Regions from separate parts of the Mesorhizobium sp. M0659 genome, predicted to be linked through region 3. Evidence: predicted binding sites of a transcription regulator. Region 3 holds the regulator's gene; each other region holds the start of a gene.
The links. Region 3 encodes PhoB, which activates phosphate uptake and scavenging genes when phosphate is short. Its sites were predicted from a motif close to TGTCATNNANCTGTCAT; they were not measured.
Positions count from the first base shown of each region.

Region 1: the regulator PhoB is predicted to act here: its motif matches at 2,301-2,317, upstream of NKI31_RS29360 (DUF1045 domain-containing protein).
Region 2: the regulator PhoB is predicted to act here: its motif matches at 2,724-2,740, upstream of ppk2 (polyphosphate kinase 2).
Region 4: the regulator PhoB is predicted to act here: its motif matches at 2,612-2,628, upstream of NKI31_RS00260 (PhoX family protein).

Region 1 is NZ_JAMYPY010000032.1:18,520-25,820, reverse strand. It holds gene iolE (myo-inosose-2 dehydratase) at 26-943, shown strand; gene NKI31_RS29370 (hypothetical protein) at 953-1,201, shown strand; gene iolB (5-deoxy-glucuronate isomerase) at 1,392-2,204, shown strand; gene NKI31_RS29360 (DUF1045 domain-containing protein) at 2,359-3,066, shown strand; gene NKI31_RS29355 (alpha-D-ribose 1-methylphosphonate 5-triphosphate diphosphatase) at 3,101-4,255, shown strand; gene phnN (phosphonate metabolism protein/1,5-bisphosphokinase (PRPP-forming) PhnN) at 4,252-4,881, shown strand; gene NKI31_RS29345 (ABC transporter permease) at 4,884-5,870, opposite strand; gene NKI31_RS29340 (sugar ABC transporter ATP-binding protein) at 5,915-7,301, opposite strand, start outside.
Region 2 is NZ_JAMYPY010000001.1:347,935-355,235, reverse strand. It holds gene NKI31_RS01865 (DUF982 domain-containing protein) at 1-111, shown strand, start outside; gene NKI31_RS01860 (hypothetical protein) at 184-342, opposite strand; gene NKI31_RS01855 (glycosyl transferase family 90) at 521-1,492, shown strand; gene NKI31_RS01850 (aldo/keto reductase) at 1,513-2,556, opposite strand; gene ppk2 (polyphosphate kinase 2) at 2,801-3,721, shown strand; gene NKI31_RS01840 (dihydrofolate reductase family protein) at 3,911-4,555, opposite strand; gene NKI31_RS01835 (winged helix-turn-helix transcriptional regulator) at 4,666-5,361, opposite strand; gene NKI31_RS01830 (DUF1330 domain-containing protein) at 5,537-5,863, shown strand; gene hemB (porphobilinogen synthase) at 5,898-6,953, opposite strand; gene NKI31_RS01820 (pyridoxamine 5'-phosphate oxidase family protein) at 7,042-7,301, opposite strand, start outside.
Region 3 is NZ_JAMYPY010000003.1:375,909-383,209, reverse strand. It holds gene pstA (phosphate ABC transporter permease PstA) at 1-794, shown strand, start outside; gene pstB (phosphate ABC transporter ATP-binding protein PstB) at 812-1,636, shown strand; gene phoU (phosphate signaling complex protein PhoU) at 1,678-2,382, shown strand; gene phoB (phosphate regulon transcriptional regulator PhoB) at 2,399-3,088, shown strand; gene NKI31_RS07285 (ROK family protein) at 3,119-4,354, opposite strand; gene xylF (D-xylose ABC transporter substrate-binding protein) at 4,621-5,661, shown strand; gene NKI31_RS07275 (sugar ABC transporter permease) at 5,806-7,122, shown strand; gene NKI31_RS07270 (ATP-binding cassette domain-containing protein) at 7,135-7,301, shown strand, end outside.
Region 4 is NZ_JAMYPY010000001.1:42,616-49,916, reverse strand. It holds gene NKI31_RS00265 (GMC family oxidoreductase) at 1-578, shown strand, start outside; gene NKI31_RS00260 (PhoX family protein) at 643-2,556, opposite strand; gene NKI31_RS00255 (hypothetical protein) at 2,674-3,069, opposite strand; gene urtA (urea ABC transporter substrate-binding protein) at 3,381-4,691, shown strand; gene urtB (urea ABC transporter permease subunit UrtB) at 4,804-6,420, shown strand; gene urtC (urea ABC transporter permease subunit UrtC) at 6,417-7,301, shown strand, end outside.

The DNA.
Region 1 (7,301 bases), on a different contig from region 3:
GTGAACAAGAAACCGGAGCTAAAACTTGAAAGCCAAACTGGGCATGTCCCCCATTGCGTGGTGGAACGACGATCTTGCCGAACTCAGCGACGACGTCTCGCTGGAAGAGTGCCTGCGCCAGTCGCGCTCGGCAGGTTTCACCGGCATGGAAATGGGCCGGCGTTTTCCAAACGACCCCGAAATCATGCTGCCGATCCTGAAGCAGGCCGACGTGACGCTGTGCGGCGGCTGGTTCTCCGGCACCCTGGTTGATGAGGACATGGGCAAGAACAAGGATCGCATCCAGCCGATGATCGACCTGTTCAAGGCGGTTAATGCGCCTTGCATCGTCTATGGCGAGGTCGGCCGCTCGATCCAGGGCGATCGCTCCAGGCCTCTCGCCACCAAGCCGAAATTGTCGAATGACGAGATGAGGGCCTATGCCAGGCGCCTCACCGAGTTCGGCGAATGGTGCGCAGAGCAAGGCATGCCGCTGTCCTATCACCATCACATGGCGGCGGTGGTCGAGACCGAGCCGGAGCTCGATGCCTTCATGCGCCATTCCGGCGAAGGCATTCCGTTGCTGCTCGATGCAGGGCATCTCGCCTTTGCCGGTGGCGACGTGCTGCGCGCCATCGACAACCACCACAAGCGCATCAGCCATGTCCATGTGAAGGATGTGCGCATGGGCGTGATCGACGGGCTCGACCGCACAAAGCAGTCCTTTCTCGACGCCGTGGCGCTCGGTGCCTTCACGGTGCCTGGCGACGGTTCGCTCGATTTCGGCGCCATCGTGCAGCGCTTCGCTGACCATGGCTATGAAGGCTGGTTCGTCGTCGAGGCCGAGCAGGACCCGAAGAAGAACCCGCCGCTCAAGATGGCGCAGGTCGGCCACAAGGAATTGATGCGGGTGATGACGGCGGCCGGCTACACGGTCGAGACGCAAGGCTTTCCCAATGCCTGAGGCGATCCGATGAAGGATTACGAGCACCCGTTCTTCCGGCCGCTGTGGCGGCGCGTTGCCGTCGTCGCCGTCTGCGTGATCTGGGCCGGAATAGAATTCGCCTCCGGCACCCCATTCTGGGGCATCATTGCGCTCGGCTTTGCTGCCTACGCGGTGTGGCAGTTCTTCTATCTTTACAAGCCGGTGGAGGAGAGCAAGGCTGCGCCTGATCGACCGAAGACCGGCGAAGCGAAGGCGGACGCCGAACCGAAGGAATGAAGCGGCCGTGGCTCGGAAGGGCTTGCGGGTCGGACACTGGACACCTGGCGTATCGCCTACGTCGGTGATTGGCCGGAACGTTCCTCGCTTCGTCATCCTAGGGTCTTCGCGACGGAGCTTCGCTCCTGCTTCGCCCTAGGATGACGAAGTTGAGAGGCCGACCTCGAAGACTTGCGATAGGAGACAAAACATGTCGAAACTGCTCGTCAAAGCCGACAAGGGCCATGGCCGCGTCGCGCATGTCACGCCCAACAGCGCCGGCTGGACCTATGTCGGCTTCGACCTGCACCGTTTGAAGCCCGGCGAAAACGCCTCGGGTAAGACGGGCGGTCGCGAAGTCTGCCTGGTGTTCGTCACCGGCAAGGGCACGGCCAAGGCCGGCGGCCGGGAACTTGGCCTGCTCGGCGAGCGCATGTCGCCCTTCGAGGGCAAGCCGTGGTCGGTCTATATTCCTGAGGGGTCGGATTGGTCGGTCACCGCCGACACCGATCTCGAGCTCGCGGTCTGCTCGGCGCCGGGCCTGGGCGGCGGCTTGCCCGTTCGCGTCATCGCACCCGACGACCTCGGCCAGGAGACTCGGGGCAAAGGCACCAACACGCGCTACGTCACCAACATATTGCCCGAGGGCAAGCCCGCCGACTCGCTGCTGGTGGTCGAGGTCATCACGCCCGGCGGCCACACATCGAGCTACCCGCCGCACAAGCACGACCAGGACAATCTGCCGGCCGAATCCTATCTTGAGGAAACCTACTACCACCGCCTCAACCCGCCGCAGGGTTTTGCCTTCCAGCGCGTCTACACCGACGCCGACAAGACCGGCGCCCGCGAGCTGGACGAAGCCATGGCGATCGAGGACGGCGATGTTGTGCTGGTGCCCAAGGGCTATCACCCCTGCGCCGCCTGCCACGGCTACGACCTCTATTATCTCAACGTCATGGCCGGGCCGAAGCGGACGTGGAAGTTCCACAACGCGCCCGAGCACGAATGGCTGATGAAGGCCTGATCGGCCTTCGCTTGCGGCGGAAGCTGTCGGTCCAGCAGGAAAAAATCGTCGGCTAAGGACCTGCGGGGTCGATTTGCCTTCGAAAACCCGCATAAGCTTCGTCAATCCGTCATGGAAATCACCTATGGCAGCGGGCTGACGAGGATTTTTTTCGATGCGCTACGCCATTTATTTCACCCCGAGGCAGGACGAACCGCTGGCGCGGATCGCCGCCAACTGGCTGGGTCGCGACCCCTTTGGCGCCGCCACCAGGCCGGTCGAGGCGGTGGGCGAGCTGTCGGCGGCCGAAGTCGCTTTTCACACCGCATCGGCGCGGCGCTACGGCTTTCATGCGACGCTGAAAGCGCCCTTCCGGTTGGCCGCCAACGAAACCGAAAGCTCGCTGCGCGCGGCGCTGGACGCCTTTGCCGAAGCAACGCCGACGGTCACCATCCCGCGCCTGGTCGCCAGCCAGATCGATGGTTTCTTCGCTTTGGTGCCGGAAGGCCCGCTGCCGCCGCTCAACCGTTTCGCCGACGATGTCGTGCTTAGCTTCGACCGTTTTCGCGCGCCGCTCACCGAGGCCGAGATCGAGCGGCGCAGCCCGGATTCGCTGAAGCCGGCCGAGTTCCGCAATCTCTGCCAGTGGGGCTATCCCTATGTGTTTGAGACCTTTCGCTTCCACATGACACTGTCCGGCCGGGCCGGGCCGCAGGAAAGCCAACGTCTGCGCGCGGCAATTGACAGCCTGTTCGCCGATGTGCTGCAGCAGCCGGTGCTGGTGGATGCGCTGACGCTGTTCGTCGAAACCGAACCGGGCGCTCCGTTCATGGTGCTTTCGCATCATGCGCTCGGCCGCCGCGCTGCCCGAAAAACCGCCTGACCGCAATTCGTCCGAGTAACCAGGGACCGCCTGAATGACCGCCGAAACTGTTCTCCACAACGCCCGCATCGTGCTTGCCGACGAGATCGTCGAAGGGTCGCTCGTGCTGCGCGACGGTTTTATCTCCGGCGTCGACGCCGGCACCGGCCACACCGGCGGGAGCATGGGCGGCGAGGACATGGGCGGCGACTACATCATTCCCGGCCTGGTCGAGCTGCACACCGACCATCTCGAAGGCCACTATGCGCCGCGCCCGAAAGTGCGCTGGAACCCGATCGCCGCCGTCCTTGCCCATGACGCGCAGGTGGCCACCGCCGGCATCACCACCGTCCTCGACGCGTTGCGTGTCGGCATGGACGAGGACGCGGATATTACCTCCGACGACATCCGCAAGCTCGCCGGCGCGATCGAGGACAGCGTCGCGAAAGACCGGTTGCGGGCCGACCATTTCCTGCACCTGCGCTGCGAGGTCTCGGCGCCGGATTGCTTGCGGGCTTTCGCCAATTTCGATGGCGACGAGCGGGTCAAGCTGGCCTCGCTGATGGACCATGCGCCGGGACAGCGTCAGTTCGTCAATCTCGAGACCTACGCCCATTACTATCAGCGCAAGCTGAAATTGACCGATCGCGACTTCCAATTGTTCTGCGAAAAGCGGATGTCGGAATCGGCGAAGAATTCGGGACCGAACCGGGTGGCGATATCAGCCGCCTGCAACGAGCGGGGCATTGTGCTGGCGAGCCATGACGACGCCACATCAGGCCATGTCGACGAGGCGATCGAGCAGGGCGTGCGCGTCGCGGAATTCCCGACCACGCTGGAAGCCGCCAAGGCCTCGAAGGATGCCGGGCTCGGCGTACTGATGGGCGCGCCCAACGTCATGCGCGGCTCCTCGCATTCGGGCAATGTCTCGGCCCGCACGCTGGCCGGCGACGGCCTGCTCGACATATTGTCGTCCGACTACATTCCCTTCAGCCTGATCCAGTCGGCCTTCTTCCTCGGCGACGTCGTCGAGGGCATTTCCCTGCCGCAGGCGGTTGCGATGGTGTCGAAGAATCCGGCCGAGGCGATCGGCCTCGACGACCGCGGCGTCATCGAACAGGGCCGCCGCGCCGATCTGGTGCGTGTGCGCGTCGACGACCATGTGCCGGTCGTGCGCACCGTCTGGCGCCAAGGGCGCCGGGTCGCCTGATGGTCTCGGCGTCGATCGAGCGCGAACTCAGCAGCGAGGCCTTTCCGCTCCGCAACGGCGTGTTTGTCGCCGTCGTCGGCCCGAGCGGCGCCGGCAAGGATACGGTAATCGGCTATGCCCGCACCTTGTTTGCCGACGAGACGAGGCTGGAGTTCGTCCGCCGGGTCATCACCAGGCCGAGCGACGCCGCAAGCGAGGATCACGACACGCTGGCCGACGCCGCCTTTGCCGAGGCCCAGGCCGACGGCGCTTTCGCCATTTCCTGGGAGGCGCACGGCCTGCGCTATGGCATCCCGGCCGATGTCGACTGGTCGATAGCCAATGGCCATGTCGCCGTGGCCAATGTCTCGCGCGCAGTCATCCCGGTGCTGCGGGAGCGCTATGCCAATCTGGCTGTCGTCGAGATCACCGCCTCGCCGGAAATCCTCGCCGAGCGTCTCGCCCAGCGCGGCCGCGAATCGCGCGGCGAAGTGCTGGCTCGGCTCGCCCGCAGCGCCAATATCGCTTTGTCCGGCTCCGGCGTCACCTCGATCGACAATGGCGGCCGGCGCGAAGCCGCCGGAGAACGCTTCGCCGAGGTGCTGCGCAAGGCGATGGCCTTCTCGGATATATCCGGCGTGATGTAGCGCTACTCCGCCGCGACAGTCTTCCGGCTGGCATCGAGCATCAGCCGCCTTGCGCGGAACACGCCCCATTGCTGGTCGACCAGCACGCCGATCAGGATCACGCCGCCCATCACCGCGAAGTTGAGCGAGGACGGGATGCCGAGCAGATTGACCAGGTTCTGCAACTCCTGCAGCAGCACGGTGCCCAGGATGACGCCGACCAGCGAGCCTTCGCCGCCGCGCAGCGAGAAGCCGCCGAGAACGGCGGCGGCAATGGCGTAGAGCTCGTAGAACTGGCCGTGGCTGGCCGGCGAGATCGAGCGCGTGTACATGGCGAAATAGATCGCCGACAGCGCCGTCAGCACGCCGCAGATGACATAGGCGGCCATGACGACACGGCCGGTGCGAATTCCCGAATATTTCGCCGCCTCTTCGTTCTTGCCGATGGCATAGAGGTAGCGTCCGAACACCGAGCGGTGCAGCACCACCCACATGACGATCGAAATGACGATCAGTGCGATGAAGCTGTTGGGCACGCCATAGCTGCGGCCCGCGGTGAGGAATTCGAGCTCGGGAAAATTCTGGCCGAAGGCGAAACCGGCGGTGCCGTCGGCGGTATAGAAACGGGCGACCCCGCGATAGATCAAAAGGCCGCACAGCGTGACCACGAAGGGCTGCAATTTCAGCCTTGTGATCAGCCAGCCATGCGCCAGTCCGATGATGCCGCCCAGCACCAGGATCAGCGGCAGCGCCACCGGCCATGGCATGTCGCGCACAGCGATGAAATCGATGAACAGCGTGCCGAGCAGCGCCACCAGCGATCCCACAGACAATTCGATGCCGCCGGTGATGATGACGAAGGCCTGGCCGATGGCGAGAATCCCGAACAGGCCGATCAGGTTCGAGGTGTTGGCGAGGTTGATCGGCAAAAGGAAGCGCGGGTTGATGGCGGTCACCACGGCGCCGACCACCAGGATCAGGATCAGCAGGCCGAGATCTTTTTTGCTCATCGTCTTCTCCCCAATGCGCCGGACCGGCAATCGCCTGAAGCCCGCTAGTTTGCCGGCTTGCCGACCGCCAGCAACAGCACGTTTTCCTGGCTGAATTGTTCCTTGTCGAGAATGCCCGAGATCTGGCCCTCATGCATGACGGCGATGCGGTCGGACACGCCGATCACCTCTTCCATGTCGCTGGAGATCATCAGCACGGCGACGCCGGCATCGGCCAAGGCTCGCATCAGCCCGTAAATCTCGGCCTTGGCGCCGATATCGATGCCGCGCGTCGGCTCATCGAGGATCATCACCTTCGGGTTCATCGCCAGCCATTTGCCCAGCACCACCTTCTGCTGGTTGCCGCCCGACAGCGTGCCGGTTCGCGTCTGCACCGACGGCGCTTTGATGCCGAGATTCGTCTTCTGCTTCTCTGCGGTGGCGGCCTCGGAGCTTGCCGACACCAGTCTACGCTTCGCATGCGCCGGCAGGTTGGGCAGCGAGATGTTCTGCGCGATCGACAGGTCAAGCAAAATGCCGGTCAGCTTGCGGTCTTCCGGAACCAGGAAAATGCCATGCGCGACCGCATCGGCCGCCGAACCCAGTACAAGCGGCTTGCCGTCGAGTTCGAGCCCACCGCCAAGCGTGCTGTCGATGCCGAAGAACACCCGCGCCAGTTCGGTGCGGCCGGAGCCGACAAGGCCGGCGAGGCCGAGGATTTCACCGCGCCTGATGTCGAGGTCGACCGGCCGGGCAGGGTAGGCGGGGGTGCGGATGGCTTTGGCCGAGAGAGCCGTGGCGCCCGGCGCCCGCGCCGCCTCGGAGGCCTTCTCGCGCTCCTTCAGCATGCGGCCGATCATCAGCTTGACCATCTGGTCGTGGTTGATGGCGCTCTTCGGCAAGGTGCCGGCCAGCATGCCGTCGCGCAGCACCACGACGCGGTCGGCGACGCGCTCGACCTCATGCAGCCGGTGCGAAATGAAGATGACGCTGATGCCATCGGCCTTCAGCGCCTTGATGACGTCGAGCAGCTTGTCGGTTTCGGCAAGCGGCAGGCTCGATGTCGGCTCGTCGAGGATGACCAGCCGTGCCTTGATCGACAGCGCCTTGGCGATCTCGACCATCTGCTGCTGGGCAAGCGACAGCGAGGCAACCGGCGTATCGGCGGAAAAGTTGGCGCCGACACGCTTCAGCAGCGGCGCCACCATTTCGCGCAGCTTGGCGCGGTCGACCAATCTCAGCGGCCCGCCGCGCAACGGCTCGCGGCCGAAGAAGATATTGGCGGCAACATCGAGGTTTTCGAACAGATTGAGTTCCTGGTGGACGAAGGCGATGCCCGACCCCAGGCTGCCTTCGACGGTGAGCCCGTCATGCGCAACGCCGTCGACGGTGATGGCGCCGCTGTCCGGCCTGGTGACGCCGCCGAGGATCTTCATCAAGGTCGACTTGCCG
Region 2 (7,301 bases), on a different contig from region 3:
GCCTGCCATGACGCGCTGGCCGGCGACAAGCCGGCGATGATCGCAAGACGCGCCTTCATCGCCGCCGCGCGCGAGGTCAACGTCTTCGTCAGCGACAAGGCCCCGGCCTGATCACATCGGCCTGATCAGACCGGCATTTTGCCAGGATCCGGCCCGTTTCGTGGGCCGGTGATCCTGTCTTGCCTATTTTTCTGTTTCGGTGTCGGTTTTCGAACTTGCCTCGTTCTCAGGCTCGGCGCGCTCCTTGGCCGCGACCTTGGCGGCGAGCTTCTCCGCCTTCTTGGCGGCCTTCTGCCGGTCGCGCTCTTTGCGTTCCTGACCGTAATTCGGTGGTCGAGCCATATCGTTTCCTTTCGCTGTGCCTGATCCTGCCTAGAAGCATTGGCCGGCAAACACAACAGCGCCGCGAGGGCAGATGCCAGCGGTTCTGGACTTGCGTGATGGCGAACACAATGGTTTAGAAAAGGCTGCGGGACAGTTGCTGGAGCCGCCGCCGACCGATTTCGAATCAAAACGACCGATGGCCACGCTTCAAAGAAACGCACAGAAGCTGATCTACTATGCGCGCAACGCCATGCGCGACATCGCGCCGCCGGTTCTTTTCCGGCGCCGGCTCGGCCGGCTGCTCGATCAGGCCAGGCTTTCCGACGCATCGGTCCGCCAGCGGCTCAATTACTACAACACGCTGCGGGAGCCTTTTAGCCCCAGCCCCGAGGCCGTGCCGGTCAGCCGGCTGCCGTCGGACCGCAGCATGTACTATTACGATCTGAAGGAGTTCACCCGTTATTTCGACCCAGATCTGCGCATCGACCTGGAATTCGGCGACGTCATCGAAGTGCCGAAGATGCCGTCGATCGTCAAGGACCGGCCGATAGCGGGCGACAACGGCAACGGCGTCCTGTTCAAGCTGAACAAGTTCCGTCATTTCTACATGCCGGCCGACGATGTCGCCTTCGCCGACAAGCATCCGCTCGTCGTTTGGCGCGGCGAACTCAACAATCCGATCCGCACCTTGTTGCTGGATGCAGCCCGCAATCTGCCGTTCTGCGATGTCGGCACGCCGAGGGCGACAGCACTTGCGGAATACCGCAAGCCCTATCTCAGCATCGATCAGCAGCGCCGCTACCGCTACATCATCTCGCTCGAAGGCAATGATGTCGCGACCAATCTGAAATGGATCATGAGCTCGAACTCGCTCTGCCTGATGCCGCCGCCGACTTACGAGACCTGGTTCGCCGAGGGGCAACTCGAGCCCGATGTCCATTATGTGCCGCTGGCGCCCGACTTCAGCGATCTGGCCGAGCGGGTGCATCATCTCGAGCAGCATCCGGCCGAGGCCCAGCGCATCGTTGCGGCGGCCAACGCCTATTGCCGCAAATTCGCCGACGAGCGGGCCGAGCAGGCGATCTGCCTGCTCGTGCTCTACAAATATTTCGTGCTCAGCGGCCAGATCGAGCCCGATCCGCAGGTCTGGCGGTTTATCGCGGGCTAGCCGCTTCCGGCGCCCTTAAGTCAGATAACGCTGCGGTCCATAACCAGATCGGCCGGGCCGAAGCGGTCCTTCGCCGTAAACTGCTGGTGCCAGTAGGGATAGAGCACCGGCGGCCGGCTGACGGCATCGAGGCGCTGGCGTTCATCAAAGGACAGCGTCAGGCTTGCCGCGGCGAGATTGTCTTTCAACTGGGCCTCGTTGCGTGCGCCAATCACCAGCGAACTGACGGCTGGTCGGCCGAGCAGCCAGGCCAGCGCCACCTGCGCCGCCGAGACGCCGCGAGTGGCGCCGATGTCGACCAGCACGTCGACGATCCGCCACAGCCGGCCCTCGTCGCGGATCGGTGGTTCCGACCAGCCGCCGATCTGGCGCGCCGTCGGACTGTCGCGGCGGTATTTTCCCGACAGCAGGCCGCCGGCGAGCGGGCTCCACACCAAAACGCCAAGGCCCTGGTCGACCGAGATCGGCAAGAGCTCATACTCGGCCTCGCGTGCTTCCAGCGTGTAGTGGATCTGCTGGGTGACGAAGCGCGGCTGGTGCTGGCTGTCGCAGATGCCGAGCGCCTTCATGACCTGCCAGCCGGAATAGTTGGAGCAGCCGACATAGCGGATCTTGCCCTGGGCAACCAGCGTGTCGAGCGCGGCGATGGTTTCCTCGAGCGGCGTCGCGCCGTCCCATTCGTGCAGGAAATAGATGTCGATGACATCGGTCCTGAGGCGCTTCAGGCTCTTCTCGCATTCGCGGATCAGATGATGGCGCGACAGGCCTTCGTCATTGGGGCCCTTGCCGATCCGCATGCGCGCTTTGGAGGCGATCAGCACGTCGTTCTTGCGCTTGCCGCCGAGCGCCTCGCCGATGATCTCTTCCGACAGACCGTTGGAATAGACATTGGCGGTGTCGATGAGATTGATGCCGGCATCGATGCAAGTGTCGATGATGCGCGAGGCCTCCGCGAGATCGGAATTGCCGACGGCAGCGAACGGCCCGCTGCCGCCGAAGGTCATGGTTCCCAAGGTCAGCGCCGAAACTTTCAAGCCGGAACGGCCAAGCGTGCGGTATTCCATGTCTGATCCTCGTAGTTTTGGTGGGGAGGCGGTTTTAGCAGGAAAGGGCGGGGAAGCCCGAACGGGTCCGCTATTTGTAGGACAATTTGAGCGGCTTGTCGCCATGCCAGGGCGCTGGATCGGCAATGCCTCGCTGCTTTGCAGTGAAGACCGGCTGGCCGGCGGCTTGCAATAAAACCGTCATTGCCGGCCTATATCAAGTCGGCTCAGGGTTTCATGTCAGCCGGCAAGCGGAGCAGTGGAAATGAATGAGCTAAAGCAGAATTCTGCGGCCAGGGATTGGCTGGAAGCCGAACTCGCCGACACGCTCGACGAGGACTATGAGCTGGAAATCTCGGAGCCGGCGCTGTCGTTGGAGATCGCCAAGATCTACAAGAACGCGCATCCGCCGTCGATCGATCGCATGCAGTATTTCCGCGACCTGATCGGCTTGCAGTCGGAACTGATCAAGCTGCAGTCCTGGGTTGCCTACCACAAGAAGAAGCTGGTGGTGGTTTTCGAGGGCCGTGATTCCGCCGGCAAGGGCGGCGTCATCAAGCGCATCACCCAGCGCCTCAACCCGCGCATCTGCCGCGTCGTGGCGCTGCCGGCGCCGACCGAGCGCGAAAAGTCACAATGGTATTTCCAGCGCTACGTGCCGCATCTGCCGGCCGGCGGCGAGATCGTGCTGTTCGACCGCTCCTGGTACAACCGCTCCGGCGTCGAGCGGGTGATGGGCTTTGCCGAACCCGATCAGGTCGAAGAGTTCTTCCGCGACGTGCCGGAGTTCGAGCGCATGCTGGTCCGCTCCGGCGTCACGCTGGTCAAATACTGGTTCTCGATCACCGACGAGGAACAGCAGATGCGCTTCATGATGCGCATCCACGATCCGATGAAGCAGTGGAAGCTGTCGCCGATGGACCTGCAGTCGCGCGTGCGCTGGGAGCAATACACCAAGGCCAAGGAAGAGACGTTTGCCCGCACCAACATCCCAGAGGCACCGTGGTACATCGTCGAAGGCAACGACAAGAAGCGGGCGCGGCTGAACTGCATCGACCATCTCCTCAAACAACTGCCCTATGAGGACGTGCCGCACGAAGAAATCACGCTGCCCGAGCGGGTGTTCAACCCGGAGTACGAGCGCCAGGTCCTGCCGCGCGAGCTTTACGTGCCGGAGAAGTATTGAGCACTTTTCCTTCTCCCCGTTTCACGGGGAGAAGGTGCCCGAAGGGCGGATGAGGGGCAGCGCCGGCATCGGCGAATTCACAGTCGTCGGACGCTGCTAACCTCCAAAAGCAGCGCTGCCCCTCATTGCCTGCCGGGCATTTCTCCCCGTAGAACGGGGAGAAAGAAGCCTGCGCCTATCACTTCGCCACTACACCCGCTTGATCGTCACATGCGTGGCGAGCGCTGTCGCCACCTGCTCGGTGCACTGGTAACCCAGCTTCAGCATATCCAGCCCGGCAAACAGGCTCTCGCCCCTCCCGAGCAACACTGGCGACACAGCCAGATGCAACTCGTCGATGAGCTTCTCCTTGAGATATTGCCGGATAGTGGAAACGCCGCCGCCGACGCGGACATCCTTGCCGCCGGCCGCAGCCTTTGCTTGTTCGAGCGCGGCGTGGATGCCGCCGGTAACGAAGCGGAAAATGGTGCCGCCTTCCATCACAATGGGGTCGCGCTTGTGATGGGTCAGCACGAAGGTCGGCACGTGATAGGGCGGGTTGTTGCCCCACCAGCCCTTCCAGTTCTCATCCGGCCATTCGCCGCGGATCGGGCCGAACATGTTGCGGCCGAGGATCCAGGCGCCGACATTGTCGAAGCTGCGGACGGTGAACCGGTCGTCGACGTCGGTGCTGCCGCCATCCTTGCCGACCATCTCGTGGAAGGTGCGGGTGCCGGTCATCCATTTGTGCAGATCTTCGCCACCAACGCCGAGCGGATTTTGCAGGTCCTGGTCAGGACCGGCGCCGAAACCGTCGAGCGACAAGGTGAAGGCATTGACGCGCAGTTTGGACATGGAAGACTCCCTTTGGTGACCAGTTGTGATTTGCAATCAGTATTCAAACTGATTGCATTTTGCAACTAGTATTTTTAGAGGCAAGCCGATCTGTGGAATGCGCAGGGACCTCAAGCCGCCACGCGCTTCGGCATCACCGCAAACGGGCTGAGCCCAAGCCAGATCTGCATCTTGCCGGCGACGTCGAGATCGCCGGTCAGGCTGATCTTGTCGCGTTCCTTGTGAACTGTCGTCAGCCCCATCCAGATCGAGGTCATGGTGCACAGATCGGTCGAGACGTAGAGATCGACGTCGAAGCCCGGATCGTACCAGCAAAGATCGACCTCGCCCTGCTTTTCGACGATCAGCCACCACGATCGTTTTGACGCCGGCAGGTCATGGTACAGGAATTGTATCACGGTGCGCCCGTCCGGCAGCGGACTGGGGTTCAGATTGCGCCGCATGTCCCACATCAGCAGCGACGGATCGAGGTTTTTGAGCGACAGCCTGGCCTCGACCCATTTCTGGCCCCAAAACCCCATCGCCTCGACAACCGGGCGCAAATCCCGGCCCGCCTCGGTCAGCCGGTATTCGAACACGCCCTTCTCGGTCGCGATCTCGGTCCGCTCGACGATGCCGCCGGCCTCGAGGTCCTTGAGCCGTTGCGACAGAAGGGTTGGCGACATTTTCGGCACGCCGCGGCGCAAATCGTTGAAGCGGGTCGATCCCGCCACCAGTTCGCGCAGCAGCACCATGGTCCAGCGTGTGCAGAGCAGCTCGGCGGCCATGGAGAGCGGGCAGAATTGCTTGTAACCGGCTTGTGTCATGTGGTGAGCTCCAAAAGATGTTGCCGGACCTTATTCAGAAAACCTGAGTTCAGCCAGTACAGAAGCTGTACTGGCACCCCCGGTACAGTTCTGTGACTGGAGCGGTCCGGCGCTGCCATGCGAGGCAGCGGTACGTCGCCGGGCAGTCCGGTGCCGATCCATGAGGAGTTTTGAAATGACCGCCTACGTGATCGCAGACATCAAGGTGAAGGACGACAAATGGGTGCCGGCCTATGCCGCTTCGGTGCACGACCTCGTGCACAGGCATGGCGGCAAATACCTCGCCCGCAGCGGCAACGTGAAGACGCTCGAGGGCAAGCCGCTCGACACCAGCCTGATCGCCATCATGGCGTTTCCGTCGGCAAAGGCAGCCGAGGCCTTCACCAACGATCCGCAATACGCCCCGTTTGTGGCGGAGCGCCGGAAGGGCAGCGACAGCCGCTTCCAGCTGATCGACGATACCGATCTCGCCGGAACGATTCCTTATTTGCCAAAGGCGTGAGGAAAAGCCGGAACCCGGAGCATCCAGGTTCCGGCTAACCCTTCAGCATCTGCGCCACTTCCGGCGCGAAGTAAGTCAGGATGCCGTCGCAGCCGGCGCGCTTGAAGGCGAGCAGCGATTCCAGCATCGCTTTCTCGCCGTCGATCCAGCCATTGGCGGCCGCCGCCTTGATCATCGAATATTCGCCCGAAACCTGGTAGGCGAAGGTCGGCATCTGGAACTCGTCCTTCAGCCGGCGGATGATGTCGAGATAGGGCATGCCGGGCTTGACCATCAGCATGTCGGCGCCCTCGGCGATATCCTGCTCGGCCTCGCGCACCGCTTCGTCGGAATTGGCGTGGTCGAGATAGTAGGTCTTCTTGTCGCCCTTGAGCAGGCCGGCGGTGCCGACCGCCTCGCGGTAGGGGCCGTAGAAGGCGGAGGCGAATTTCGTCGCATAGGACATGATCGCCACATCCGAAAAACCGTTGGCGTCGAGTGCGTCGCGGATGGCGCCGATGCGGCCGTCCATCATGTCGGACGGCGCGATGATGTCGGCGCCGGCCGCTGCCTGGATGACGGCCGCGGCGGTCACCTGTTCCACTGTCTCGTCATTGACGATGATGCCGTCGCGCAAGATGCCGTCATGGCCGTGCGAGGTGAACGGATCGAGCGCGGCATCGGTGATGATGCCGATCTCGGGCACCGCGTCCTTGATGGCGCGGGTGGCGCGGTTGATTATGTTTTCCGGGTCGAGGATGTGCGATCCCGTCTGGTCGCGCAGGCTGAGTTCAACATTGGGGAAGGTGGCGATCGCCGGAATGCCGAGCTTAGCGGCCCGCTCGGCCTCCTTGACGGCGAGGTCCAGCGACAGGCGGAAGACGCCGGGCATGGCGGCGATCGGCTCGCGCGTGTTCTTGCCGTCGATCACGAAGATCGGCCAGATCAGATCGTTCACCGTAAGCCGGTTTTCCTGCACCAGGCGGCGCGACCAGTCGGCCTTGCGCATGCGCCGCAAGCGGCGGCTGCCGGTGATCTCGTCGACGCTGCGCGCACCGGCGGGCTTTGCCGGTGCGAATTTGTTGCTCGTCGCGGGGGTGAATTTGTTCATCGCAAAAACTCCGGGTCGGGGCGGCTTTTACCACGAGGCCTTGCCGCTGACCAATGCGACACGATTGTGCCAGTCGATAACGCGCTGCTTACGGCTTCGGCGGCCACGCCAGCTCGGGGCCGGTTTTGAAGAACGACACATTGTTGGTGAAGATGCTCTTCGGGGCAAGCCGGATCAGGCGCCCGTCCGGATGGCCGATGTCGGCGACATTGTCGATGAACCAGCGGTTCCAGGTCGCCTCCGGGCCGAGATATTTGTGCAGCAGCCGTTCGAAGCGGTTCGGCGCCATCGGCTCGATGGTGGCGGAGCCGCGCAGGCCGAGATGCAGCAGGATGCCGGCCTCATTGT
Region 3 (7,301 bases):
GCAAGGTATCCAACCAGCAGATCGACTGGATGAACAAGCTCAAAGCCGATGGCGCGATGGCCGAGCATTTCAACACCGGCCTGTTCAGCTATGGCGCCTCCAGCCGGCCCGAAACGTCGGGCATGGGCGTGGCCATCATCGGTTCGTTCTACATGATGGTGATCGTGCTTTTGCTGGCGCTGCCGATCGGCGTCGCCGCCTCCATCTATCTGGAGGAGTTCGCCAAGAAGAACCGCTTCACCGACCTGATCGAAGTCAACATCAACAATCTGGCGGCTGTGCCGTCGATCGTCTTCGGTCTGCTTGGCCTTGCCGTGTTCATCAACTTCCTCGGCATGCCGCGCTCGGCTTCCTTCGTCGGCGGCCTGGTGCTGACCTTGATGACATTGCCGACCATAATCATCGCCACGCGCGCCGCCCTCGCCGCGGTGCCGCCGTCGATCCGCTCGGCGGCCCTAGGTCTCGGCGCCTCCAAGATGCAGATGGTGTTCCATCACATCCTGCCGCTTGCCGCCCCAGGCATCCTTACCGGCACCATCATCGGCCTGGCGCGTGCGCTCGGCGAGACAGCACCGCTGCTCTTGATCGGCATGGTCGCTTTCGTCGCCGATTATCCGACGACGCCTTTCGATCCGGCGACCGCGCTGCCGGTTCAGATCTATATGTGGGCAAACGAGGCTGAGCGCGCTTTTGTCGAGCGCATGTCCGGCGCCATCATCATCCTGCTCGTCTTCCTCATGGCCATGAACATCACCGCGATCGTGCTCCGGCGCCGGTTCGAGCGGCGCTGGTAGAAAAAAGGCAATTTGGTATGAACATCATGACCGAACAGTCCCTTGAGAATGCAGTGGGCGACAAAATGAACGCCAAGTCGAACGAAGTCATCAAGATGCGCGGCGACAAGGTCGGCGTCTTCTACGGCGAGAAGCAGGCGTTGTTCGACGTCAATCTCGACGTCCGCCAGAACCAGGTGACGGCGCTGATCGGCCCGTCCGGCTGCGGCAAGTCGACCTTCCTGCGCTGCCTCAACCGCATGAACGACACCATCGATTCGGCGCGGGTGACCGGCAAGATCACGCTCGATGAAGACGACATCTACGACAAGAACATCGATGTCGTCGAACTGCGCGCCCGCGTCGGCATGGTGTTCCAGAAACCCAACCCGTTCCCGAAGTCGATCTACGAGAACGTCGCCTACGGCCCGCGCATCCATGGGCTGGCCAAGCGCAAGTCCGACATGGACCAGATCGTCGAGCAGAGCCTGAAGAAGGCTGCGATCTGGAACGAGGTCAAGGACCGCCTGCAGGAGCCCGGCACCGGCCTGTCCGGCGGCCAGCAGCAGCGCCTGTGCATCGCGCGCGCCATCGCCGTGTCGCCGGAGGTGATCCTGATGGACGAGCCCTGCTCGGCGCTCGATCCGATCGCCACCGCCCGTGTCGAGGAGCTGATCGACGAACTGCGCCAGAACTACACGATCGTCATCGTCACCCACTCGATGCAGCAGGCGGCGCGCGTGTCGCAGCGTACAGCGATGTTCCATCTCGGCTATCTCGTCGAGGAGGGCGCCACCGACAAGATGTTCACCAACCCCGACCACAAGCGCACCCAGGACTACATTACCGGCCGCTTCGGCTGAGCCGTCCGGCGGGTGAATTTTCAGGCACGAGGACCAAGATCATGGGTGAACATACCGTCGCCTCCTTCGATGAAGAGCTCGGGCAGATCAGCAAGCTGATCCGTGACATGGGCGATCTGGCAGGCTCGATGGTCAGCGGCTCGACCAGGGCGCTGCTCAATTCGGACAATGCGCTGGCACAGCGTGTCGTTTCCGACGACGCCATCATGGATGCGCGCCAGCGCGAACTGGACGACCGCGCCATCACGCTGATCGCCAAGCGCCAGCCGATGGCCAACGATCTGCGCGCCGTGGTCGGCTCGATCCGCATGGCGGGCGACCTCGAGCGCATCGGCGACCTCGCCAAGAACATCGCCAAACGCGTCGGCACCGTGGGCTTGAGCGTCACGCCGCGCGACCTCTCGCACTCCATCGATGCCATGGCGCAACTGGTGCTGATCCAGGTGCAAGGCGTCGTCGAGGAATATGCCGCCACCGATGCGGCAGCGCTTGCAAAACTCAGGAATGACGACGAGCGCATCGACGTCAAATACACGTCCGTGTTTCGTGAGCTCTTGACCTACATGATGGAAGACCCTCGCAACATCACCGCCTGCACGCATCTCTTGTTCTGCGCCAAGAATCTTGAGCGCATCGGCGATCATGTCACCAACATCGCCGAAAATGCGTATTATGTGCTGACCGGCCAGCAATTGCCCGCCAATCGTCCGAAGCAGGACGAGACGGCGATGGCCACGCCGGCCTGATGAGGGTGAACTGCCTATGATCGCGCCACGCATCATGGTCGTGGAGGACGAGGAGCCGCTAGGCGTGCTCCTCCGCTACAACCTCGAATCCGAAGGCTATCACGTCGAGGTGGTGACACGCGGCGACGAGGCCGAGATCCGCCTGCAGGAAAACGTGCCCGATCTCCTGGTGCTCGACTGGATGGTGCCCGCTGTTTCCGGCATCGAGCTCTGCCGGCGGCTTAGAGTGCGGCCCGAAACCGAGCGGCTGCCGATCATCATGCTGACCGCGCGCGGTGAGGAAAGCGATCGCGTGCGCGGCCTGTCCACCGGTGCCGACGACTATCTGGTCAAGCCATTCTCGACGCCGGAGTTCATGGCGCGCGTGAAGGCGCTGCTGCGCCGGGCCAAGCCGGAAGTGCTGTCCAGCGTGCTCAAGGTCGGCGACATCGTGCTCGACCGCGAGTCGCACCGTGTCTACCGCAAGAAGAGCGAGATCAGGCTCGGACCGACCGAGTTCCGGCTGCTCGAATTCATGATGCGCCATCCCGGCCGCGTGTTCTCGCGCAGCCAGCTGCTCGACAATGTCTGGGGCGAGACGATCTACATCGACGAGCGAACCGTCGACGTCCATGTCGGGCGCTTACGCAAAGCGGTCAACAACGGCCGCATGCCGGATGTCATCCGTACCATTCGCGGCGCCGGCTACGCGATCAGGGAAGACTAGGATGCTGCGCGTCGCGCCGTTGCCGGCCATTCAGGCGACATGCTTGCCGGATTTGGCCTGAATGCCCGGCGCGAAAATCTCCTGATCGACGAAGCCGAGCGCGCGCATGGCACAGCCTTCGCGGATCAGCGGCAGCTCGTTGGGCTCGGTGTCGAAGGAGATCGACTTCGAGTGCTGGCCGCCGGCGGTCTGGGCGATCGCTTCGCGCAATGCCGGCTCGATCAGGTCGAAGGCGGCGGCGCTGACGCCAACCATGGCGACAGGCGCCGGGTCGATCAGCGCAAACAGGCTGCCGAGGCCGAAGCCGAGCGCCTCACCGGCCTTGCGATAGGCTTCGCGCTCCGGGCCATCGGTTTCGCGGGCGCGCGCGGCGAGTGCGCGCATATCAGCGTCGCCGATATCGACCGGCTCGGCATCTTCGCTCATCATTTTGGCGCTGCGCCAGATGGCGTAGTTTCCGGCATAGGCCTCGACGCAGCCGCGCCGCCCGCAGCGGCAGAGCGCGCCGCCCGGACGGTGGATCATGTGGCCGAACTCGCCGCCCGAGGAATGGGTGCCGGTGAACAGTTCGCCTTTCAGCACCAGCCCCATGCCGATGCCGTGCGACAAGAGGATCGCGATGAAATTGTCGCAGTAGCGCTCGGGCTGGCGCCATTGCAGGGCCACCGCCATCATATTGCAGTCGTTCTCCATGGTGGCAGGAATGCCGAATTCCGCTTCCAACATGTCGGCGAAGGCAATGTCGGTCAGTGGCGTGATTGGCGACCACAGCATGGCCCGCGCCTGCGAATCGGTGATGCCCTGGATGCCCATGGCAATGCGGGCGATGCTCTGGACATCGAGGTCCGGGTCCGCGAGACGCCGCCCGACGATTGCTACGCATTCGCCGATCAGCTCGTCGCGCGGCATGGTCAGCGTGTCGAGCCGGCGCTGTTCTTCCGCGACCACCTGGCCGGCATAGTCGATGACGGTGACGGAGAGGAAGTTCAGCGACAGCACCACGGTCATGACCGCCGCCGCTTCCGGGTTGAGGCCAAGGCCGACCTGCGGCCGGCCGCGTTTCAGCGAGCCGGTCTCGCCAGGCTTGCCTTCAATCAGGATGCCTTCTTGAATTAGATCAGACGAGATTGCCGATATCGTCGAATGGCTGAGGCCGGTGGTCGCCGCAATCTCGGTCCGCGACGGCTGGCCGGCCCGGCGCACGGCCGAAATCACCATCGCACGGTTGCGACGGCGCAGATCGTCGTGGCGGATCCCAACCGACATTTGTTTTCCTCCCGGCCTCCTCGCGCCTCATGATAGTGAAGGCGTTCGACGGCACCAGCCAAATATTGGCAGACGCCGGCAGCCCTGTCATTGTTTATTGCGGAGCTCGAAAAAATTCGGCAACGCCATCAGAATCCATCATAATCGATGTTGACAGTGCCTTATCATTGAACCAGTATTTTTTCGAGGCTCGAAAAAATGGAGCCTCTTTGTGCAGGCCTTCGGGCCGGTTTTGTCGCGCCGTGGGCGGCGCAGGGAGGGTTATAATGAACAGATTTGCAGCCGCCATGCTGGCGGGTGTCGCCATGTCGCTGGCGCTGATGTCGGTCGCGCAGGCGAAGGACAAGGTCATCGGCGTGTCGTGGTCGAACTTCCAGGAAGAGCGCTGGAAGACCGACGAGGCGGCGATGAAAACGGCGATCGAAGCCGCCGGCGACAAGTACATTTCGGCCGACGCGCAGTCCAATCCCGGCAAGCAGCTGACCGACGTCGAAAGCCTGATCTCGCAGGGCGCCAACTCGCTGATCATCTTGGCGCAGGACGCCTCGGCCATCGGCCCGGCGGTGCAGAAGGCGCTGGACGAAGGCATTCCGGTCGTCGGCTATGATCGCCTGATCGAGAACAAGGACGTCTTCTACCTGACCTTCGACAACAAGGAAGTCGGCCGCATGCAGGCCCGCGAAGTGTTCAAGGCGAAGCCCGAAGGCAACTATGTCTTCATCAAGGGCTCGGGCTCGGATCCGAATGCCGATTTCCTGTTCTCGGGCTCGATGGAAGTGCTCAAGGAAGCCATCGACTCGGGCAAGATCAAGAATGTCGGCGAGGCCTATACCGATGGCTGGCTGCCGGCCAACGCCCAGAAGAACATGGAACAGTTCCTGACCGCCAATGACAACAAGGTCGATGCCGTGGTTGCGGCCAATGACGGCACCGCCGGCGGCGTTGTCGCCGCGCTGACGGCGCAGGGCCTTGCCGGAACGGTTCCGGTCTCGGGCCAGGACGGCGACCATGCCGCTCTGAACCGCATCGCGCTCGGCACGCAGACGGTGTCGGTGTGGAAGGACGCGCGCGAACTCGGCAAGAACGCCGCCGAGATCGCCTCGCAGCTTGCCGATGGCAAGAAGACGGGCGACATTGCCGGCGCCAAGGACTTCACCACGCCTGGCGGCAACACCGTCAAGTCGCTGTTCCTGACCCCCGTCGCGATCACCAAGGACAACCTCAACGTCGTCATCGACGCCGGCTGGATCAAGAAGGACGAAGTCTGCACGGGCGTCGCCGCCGGCAGCGTCGCGGCTTGCAACTGATCTCGACGACTTGAAGAAATGAGGCGCCCCGGCGGTGAAACCGCGGCGTTTTCTCTACGAGAATTGTGTGTTTCCGCCATCGGCGGCAAACTTCTAGGCTGTGGTCCGGCATCCGCGCCAGACGGCAAGCCGCTGGAGGACATCATGACCGACACGACCTCAAATCCGCAGGCCGATACGGCACGAGCGTCTGAACTCGGCGCGGTCGCCCGGTTCCTGAAAGCGACCGAGCTCGACACGCGCATGCTCGGCATGGTCGGCGCGCTGCTGGTCATCTGGGTCGGCATACATATCCTGTCGGGTGGGCTTTTCCTGACGCCGCGCAATCTTTGGAACCTGTCGGTGCAGACGTCCTCGGTCGCGATCATGGCGACCGGCATGGTACTGGTCATCGTCATGCGCAACATCGACCTTTCGGTGGGCTCCGTCGAAGGCGTGATCGGCATGATCATGGGCGTGGCACAGGCCGAATTCCTGATTCGCGTCATCGGCTTCCAGCTTGGAAACCCCTGGCTCTGGGTCGTCGCGCTTGCCGCCGGCGTGGTGCTTGGTCTGCTGATCGGCGCGTTCCAGGGCTTCATCATCGCCTATATGCAGGTTCCGGCCTTCATCGTGACGCTTGGTGGCCTGCTGGTCTGGCGTGGCATGGCATGGCTCATCACCAGCGGGCGCACGGTCGCGCCACTCGACGCCACCTTCCAGCTGATGGGCGGCGGACCACGCGGCTCGATTGGCGCCGCTGCCAGTTGGATCGTCGGCATCGTCGCCTGCGCGGCGGTCGCCTTCGCGCTGCTCAACGGTCGCTCACAGCGCAAGCGCTTCAGCTTTCCACTGCGCCCCGTCTGGGCCGAGACCTTGCTTGGCGTGGTCACTTGCGCGGCCATCCTCGGCGCCGTGTGGATCGCCAATTCCTATCCATGGCCGATCGGCATCGTGCGCCAGTACGCACAGCAGAACGGCATCACCGTTCCCGAAGGCGGGCTGTTCATCGCGCATGGCATCGCCATACCGGTGCTAATGGCGGTGATTGTCGGCATCATCATGACGTTCATCACCAAGCGCACGCGTTTCGGCCGCTATGTCTTCGCCATCGGGGGCAATCCGGAGGCAGCGGAACTCGCCGGCATCAACACGCGCTGGGTGACCATGAAGGTGTTCATGATCATGGGTGTGCTGGCTGCAATCAGCGCGGCGATCTCGTCGGCCCGTCTCAATGCGTCAACCAATGCGCTGGGCACACTGGACGAGCTTTTGGTGATCGCGGCCGCTGTCATCGGCGGCACGTCGCTCGCGGGCGGCGCCGGAACGGTGATGGGCGCCATGCTCGGCGCGCTACTGATGCAGTCGCTGCAATCCGGCATGGTGCTGCTCGGCATCGACTCGCCGCTGCAGAGCATTGTCGTTGGCGCTGTCCTGGTCATCGCTGTCTGGCTCGACACCGTCTACCGCAAGCGCGTCTAGGGAGGAACGATTATGGAAAAAACTGCTCCCACCGGTACGCCACTGATCGACATGCGCAACATCTCGATCGCGTTCGGTGGCATTCGCGCCGTCGACGATGCGTCCATCGATCTTTTCCCGGGCGAAGTGGTGGCGCTGCTTGGCCACAACGGCGCCGGTAAGTCGACGCTGATCAAGAT
Region 4 (7,301 bases), on a different contig from region 3:
AGGCGCGGCACGATCCCTCACGCGGCTTTGTCGGCGGCTATGAATTCGAGACGCTGTCGCTCGGCTTGCCCTTCATGGCCGCCTTCCTCAATCCCGGCGGCTGGGGCCGTTCCTTCACCACCGCGCTCGACCACTATGATCACATGGCTGGCCTGTGGATCGTCGGCGAGGACATGCCGCGCGCGGAAAACCGCGTCACGCTGCACAAGCACGAGAAGGACGCGCACGGCATGCCGATCGCCGACGTGCATTTCGATGATCATCCCAACGACACGGCGATGCGCAACCATGCCTACAAGCAGGCCACAGCGCTTTACGATGCGGTCGGCGCGACGCGCTCCTTCCCGACGCCGCCCTATCCCTCAACCCACAATCTCGGCACCAACCGGATGAGCGAAAAGGCGGAAGACGGCGTCGTCAACAAGCACGGCCAGGCGCACGACATCAAGAACCTGTTCGTGTCGGACGGCAGCCAGTTCACGACCGGTGCGGCTGAAAATCCGACGCTGACGATCGTGTCGCTGGCTATCCGCCAGGCCGAATACATCGCTTCGCAAATGTCGGCCAAGACGATCTGAGCCGTCCTCCCGGATCGCTACGCGGAACGCGCATGGCGCGTTCCGCCTTTTTCACTAGGACTCACTATGCGCCGACCGGCTGTCCGTCCCTGCGGCGGATGGCGACGACGGAAGGTCGCGGCAACTGGCCGTCTTTGAAATCGGGCCATAGCGTCTGCGCCTTGTCGAGCGTCTCGGCATCTTCCGCAGGGTGCTGCACCGACAGGAACAAAGTCGTGCCGTCCGGCGTGAAGCACGGGCCGGTCGCTTCGGCGCCGTGCGGGCAGGTGAACAGCAGCTTCGGCAGGCCGCGCGCCGCACCTTCGGTGTCGACGCCATAGACGCCGTCCGGCAGGTCGAAATCATTGGCGCCGTCCGTCGCCACCCACAGCCGCCCCGCCGGGTCGAAGGTGATGTTGTCGGGGCAGACGAACCAGCCATTGTCCGACGTGTCCGGATGAAAAGTGGCGCCGACCTTGGCATCTTTCGGGTTGCCGCAGAGCACGAACAGGTCCCAGGCATACTTTTCCGCCGTGTGGTCGGCATCCGCGCCGCGGCCGCCGGGCGGGATCAGTTCGACAATATGGCCCCAGAGATTTTCCGGCCGCGTGTTGGCCGGATTGACCTTTGACTGGTCGCGCTTCTTGTTCTTGGTCATCACCGCATAGACGCGGCCGGTCACCGGATTGGTCTCGATGTCCTCGGGCCGGTCCATCGGCGTGGCGCCGAGCGCATCTGCCGCAAACCGCGTCTTCAACAGCACCTCGGCCTGGTCGGCAAAACCGTTCTCGACGGTAAGCTTGCCCTGGCCGTGCACCAACGGCAGCCACGTCATCGAGCCATCGGCATCGAAGCGGGCGACCGACAGCACGCCATCGTCGAGCAGATCGGCGCCGGAGGCCGGGTTGGCCTTGTCATAGGCCTTGGCCGAGACGAAGCGGTACATATATTCGAAATAGTCGTCGTCACCCATATAGACGACAACGCGGCCGTCCTTGTTGAGGACCACGGTCGAGGCCTCATGCGACATGCGGCCAAGTGCCGTGCGCTTCACCGGCCTGGACTGAGGATCGTAAGGGTCGATCTCGACCACCCAGTCGAAGCGGTTGGCCTCGTTCGGTTCCTTGTCGAGGTTGAAGCGGTCATGGAAGCGGCCGCGGCCATAGATGTCGGAGCCGTCGAAGCCGTAACGGTCGAGCAGGTCGGCAGTCGGCGCCTTTTTCGGGTCGCCGCCGAAAATGTCGGACACGCCTTCCTCGCAGGTCAGCACCGTACCCCAGGGGGTGAAACCGCCGCTGCAATTATAGCTGGTGCCGAGCACTTTCGTGCCAGTCGGGTCGGCCGAAGTTTTCATCAGCGCATGGCCGGCAACCGGTCCGGAAACGGTCATTTCGGTGTTGGCGGTGATGCGGCGGTTGAGCGGGCTGTCCGCCACGCTTGCCCACTTGCCGTCCTTCAATTGCACCTCGACGATCGAATGGCCCATCGCGGCCATCCCGAGATCGACCTGTTCCTTGGTCATCGTCTTGCCGGCATCGCCCTCGGTCATCCCCGGAAACATCACATTGGGCGAGATGTATTCGTTGTTGACGCAGAGCAGGCCATGATCGGAATTCACCGTGCCCTTGGGCAGCGGCATGAAGGCGATGTAGTCGCAATTGTAGCCGAAGCGCTTTTCCTGTTCCTCCGCCGCGACCTTGTTGCCGTCGAATTCGGCGAGGCCGGCTGCAAGCGGGTCGCCCCAGCGCGCGACGATGGTCGTCTCATAGCCTTCGGCGGCGGCATGGGTCTTGCCGTAGACCCGTTTGAGCTCGGGAAAGCCGAGCGTCGACTGCGCTGCGGCGGCATGCGTTTCGCCGGCAAACAAGGAGCCGACAAAGCTGCCGCCGGCAATCAGCGCGCCGGAGGCGAGGCTGCCTTTCAAAAGAGACCGGCGCGAGACGCGCTCGGCAATGATTTCGCGGATGACGGGGGAGGATGAAGACGGTGTATTGGCCATGGTGTCTGCCTCTCAGGGTGGATGTTACGGCGCACCGTTGCCCTAGTCTGCTTAGGCAACATTCACATGACATAAGAGGAAGGTTTTGCCGCAACTGGGCGCGGCACTACGCATCGCTCAGCCCTTGGTGCAGGTCGAGGCGGTGAAGGCGCCGTCGGGCTGCTTCAGAATGATGTCGAATGACGGGGCGGTCTCGCCGTCCAGTGTTGCCTGTGTCATGGAGACGGAGTTGCCACCGGTGGTATAGCCGCCCAGCGGCCCGAGCCAGGTGATCTCGCCATTGGCATTCATCTGATAGTTGTAGCCTTGCGTCGCGGTGCCGAATGTCACCGGACCACTATAGACATTGCCCTTGATGGTGATGTCGCCGAGGTTGAGGAAGGCGCCGAGCAGGTAGACCTCGCAATGATAGGTGCCGTCCGGAAGCTTGCCCTCGCTGAAATCGGCGCGCGCGGCGCCGCTCGTTGCCATCAGCAGCAGGATGCCGGAAATGCATGAGGTGCGAGATGTCATGACGTCACTCTTTTGAGGGCGAGCTTGCCCTATTTTTGCGCGGTACCGCAACATTTTCAGCCCGGAACACACGGCCGGAGATCAAAAACTAGGCATTTGTCTCAATTGGGCAAAAATTAGGCAAAAGCCATGTGCGCTGCGCAAATTTGCCTCAATCAATTTTCGCCGGCTACCACTGTTTTCTCGAGGCTAATATACCAACCGGCTGATAACGCTCGGCTATTCCATCTTCGTGAGCGGCGCCTTTGCGTTTGGCACGGCAGTTGCATTGCATTATCGCGGTGCAATCAAACAGCTTGGGAGTCTTCGGTATGAGGGGTAATTTCTCCACAATAACAAAAATGTTTTCGGCCGGCGTGGTCGCCGCCGGCCTGTCGATGTCGTCTCCGGCCCAGGCCGCCGAAGACACGATCAAGGTCGGCATTCTGCATTCGCTGTCGGGGACCATGGCGATTTCGGAGACGACGCTGAAAGACGCCATGCTGATGCTCATCGAAGAGCAGAACGCCAAGGGCGGCCTGCTCGGCAAGAAGCTTGAGGCGGTCGTTGTCGATCCGGCCTCCAACTGGCCGCTCTTCGCCGAGAAGGCGCGTGAGCTGATCTCCAAGGACAAGGTCGCCGCCGTGTTCGGCTGCTGGACTTCGGTGTCGCGCAAATCGGTGCTGCCGGTGTTCTCGGAACTCGACAACATCCTGTTCTACCCCGTCCAGTATGAGGGCGAGGAAAGCGAGCGCAACGTGTTCTACACCGGCGCCGCCCCGAACCAGCAGGCGATTCCCGCTGTCGATTATCTCATGAGCGAAGACGGTGGCTCGGTGAAGCGCTGGGTGTTGGAAGGCACCGACTACGTCTATCCCCGCACCACCAACAAAATCCTCGAGGCCTATCTGAAGGCCAAGGGCGTCGCCGCCGAAGACATCATGGTCAACTACACGCCGTTCGGCTTCTCCGACTGGCAGACCGAAGTCTCCGCAATCAAGAAATTCGGCTCGGCCGGCAAGAAGACCGCCGTCGTCTCGACCGTCAATGGCGACGCCAACGTTCCGTTCTACAAGGAACTCGGCAACCAGGGCATCAAGGCCGAGGACATCCCGGTCATGGCCTTTTCGGTCGGTGAGGAAGAACTGGCCGGTCTCGATACCGCGCCGCTGGTCGGCCATCTCGCTGCCTGGAACTATTTCGAGAGCGTCGACACACCCGAAAACAAGAAGTTCATCGCCGACTGGCACAAGTTCATCAAGAATGACAAGCGCACCACCAACGACCCGATGGAAGCTCACTATATCGGCTTCAACATGTGGGTGAAGGCGGTCGAAAAGGCTGGCACCACCGATCCCGACAAGGTCATCGACGCCATGGTCGGCGTGTCCGTGCCGAACCTCACCGGCGGCTATTCGACCATGATGCCGAACCATCACATCACCAAGCCGGTGCTGATCGGCGAGATCCAGGCCGACGGCCAGTTCGAGACCGTGTCGCAGACGCCCGGCCTCGTGATGGGCGACGAATGGTCCGACTATCTGCCCGATTCCAAGGACCTGATTTCGGATTGGCGCGCGCCTCTGTCCTGCGGCAACTTCAACGTTGCCACCGGCAAATGCGGCGGCAAGGGCACGAACTGATCCCTCCCGGGACTGACCGATCGTGGACGCGTCCACGATCGGTACCGCCAAGCGTCCGGGCGCTTCAGCCCGCCCGGACGCGGAATTTCCCCACAGAAGAGTATCTGAACGGATGATCCTGTTGCGCACTCTCGGCCTCATGCTGGTGTTCCTGGTGGCAAGCCTATTGCCGTCGAACGCAGCCGAAGCCGATCTGCGCGCCATCGTCGCCAAATTCGCCACGGGCACGGGCTTTGCCGCCACTGAGGCTGTTGTGCGCGAACTTGCCGCCACCGGCGATCCGCTGGTTGAACGGCCGCTTGCAGCCCTCGCCGAAGGCAATCTCTACATTCGTAAAGCCGATTCAGCCGTCTTCGTCGGCAGTGAGGCCGCCGACAGCGTCACGCTGCTCGACCCGCTGAGCGGCGAGAAAGCCGGCGACGCCGCCAAGGCCGACATCACCAAGATCAAGGTCAACAACACGCTGCGTCGTGTCATCCGAGATGCGCTGGGAACGCTGACGTTGCGCGCGAAAGATCCTTCTGTCCGCATCGCCGCCGCCGACACCATGTTCAAGACCCCCGATGCCGCCAATATCGAGCCGCTCGATGCAGCCATCGCCGCCGAGACCGACGCCAAGGTCAAGGCATTGTTCGAACAGGCGCGCGCGGCATCGGTGCTGGTCTCCGACAAGCCGGAGGCCGACAAGCTTGCCGCCATTGCCCTGATCGGCGCGCGCGGCGACCGCGACGCGGTCTCGCTGCTCACCGCGGTCGAGGCCAATGCGCAAGGCGCGGTCAAGGATGCCGCGACGGCGGCAATCGCCAGCATCAATTCGAGCCTGGCGCTGTGGGATGCCGGCCAGAACATATGGTACGGCATCTCGCTTGGCTCGGTGCTGCTGCTGGCCGCCATCGGCCTCGCCATCACCTTCGGCGTCATGGGCGTCATCAACATGGCGCATGGCGAGATGGTGATGCTCGGCGCCTACACCACCTTCGTCGTCCAGCAGGTGATCCGAACCTCATTCCCCGGCCTGTTCGACTGGTCGCTGGTGATCGCGCTGCCGCTCGCCTTCCTGGTTGCCGCTTCCGTCGGCCTGATCATCGAGCGCGGCGTCATCCGTTTCCTCTACGGCCGGCCGCTGGAAACGCTGCTCGCAACCTGGGGCGTCTCGCTTGTCCTGCAGCAGGCGGTGCGCTCGATCTTCGGACCGACCAACCAGGAGGTCGGCAACCCCTCCTGGATGTCGGGATCGTTCGATGTCGGCCAACTCGCCGTCACCTGGAACCGCCTCTGGATCCTGGTCTTCGCGCTCACCGTCTTCGGCGTGCTGCTCTTTGTTATGAAGCGCACGCCCTGGGGCCTTCAGATGCGCGCCGTCACCGCCAACCGCCGCATGGCCGCCTCGATGGGCATCAGGACGCCTTGGGTCGATGCGCTGACCTTTGCGCTCGGCTCCGGCATTGCCGGCATTGCCGGCGTCGCGCTCAGCCAGATCGACAATGTCTCGCCCAATCTCGGCCGCGGCTACATCATCGACAGCTTCATGGTCGTGGTCTTCGGCGGCGTCGGCAATCTCTGGGGCACGCTGGTCGGCGCCTTCTCGCTCGGCATCGTCAACAAGGTTCTCGAACCCTATGCTGGCGCGGTGCTCGGCAAGATCGTCGTGCTGGTGCTGATCATCCTGTTCATCCAGAAGCGCCCGCGCGGCCTGTTCGCGCTCAAGGGCAGGGCGGTGGAAACATGATCACGGGACGCTTCTTCGCCGCGGGTGCCGACCGTCGCATCGCCATCACTATTTTCATCCTGCTGACGGCCGCCATTATCGTGCCGCTGCTCAACCTCGCAGTGTCGCCGCAAAGCGCGTTCTATATTCCGTCCTACATCGTCGCGTTGACGGGCAAGTACCTCTGCTATGCATTGCTTGCCTTGGCGCTCGATCTCGTCTGGGGCTATTGCGGCATCCTCTCGCTCGGCCATGGCGCCTTCTTCGCCCTCGGCGGCTATGCGATGGGCATGTACCTCATGCGCCAGATCGGCTCGCGCGGCGTTTACGGCAATCCGATCCTGCCCGATTTCATGGTGTTCCTGAACTACAAGGAATTGCCCTGGTTCTGGACCGGTTTCGACCACTTCTGGTTCGCCGCCATCATGGTGCTGGCGGTGCCCGGCCTGCTCGCCTTCGTCTTCGGCTGGTTCGCCTTCCGCAGCCGCGTCACCGGCGTCTATCTCTCCATCATCACCCAGGCGATGACCTACGCGCTGCTGCTCGCCTTCTTCCGCAACGACATGGGTTTCGGCGGCAACAACGGCTTGACCGATTTCAAGGATATTCTGGGCTTCAACGTGCAGGCCGACGCCACCCGCTCGGCCCTGTTTGCCGCCAGCGCCATCATACTCGCGCTCGCCGTCTTCATCACCTGGGCGATCGTCGGCTCCAAATACGGCAAGCTGCTAATGGCGGTGCGCGACGCCGAGAGCCGCACCCGCTTCCTCGGCTGGCGGGCGGAGAACGTGAAGCTGTTTGCCTTCACCGTCTCGGCTGTCATGGCCGGCATCGCCGGCGCGCTCTATGTGCCGCAGGTCGGTATCATCAATCCCGGCGAATTCGAGCCGTCCAATTCCATC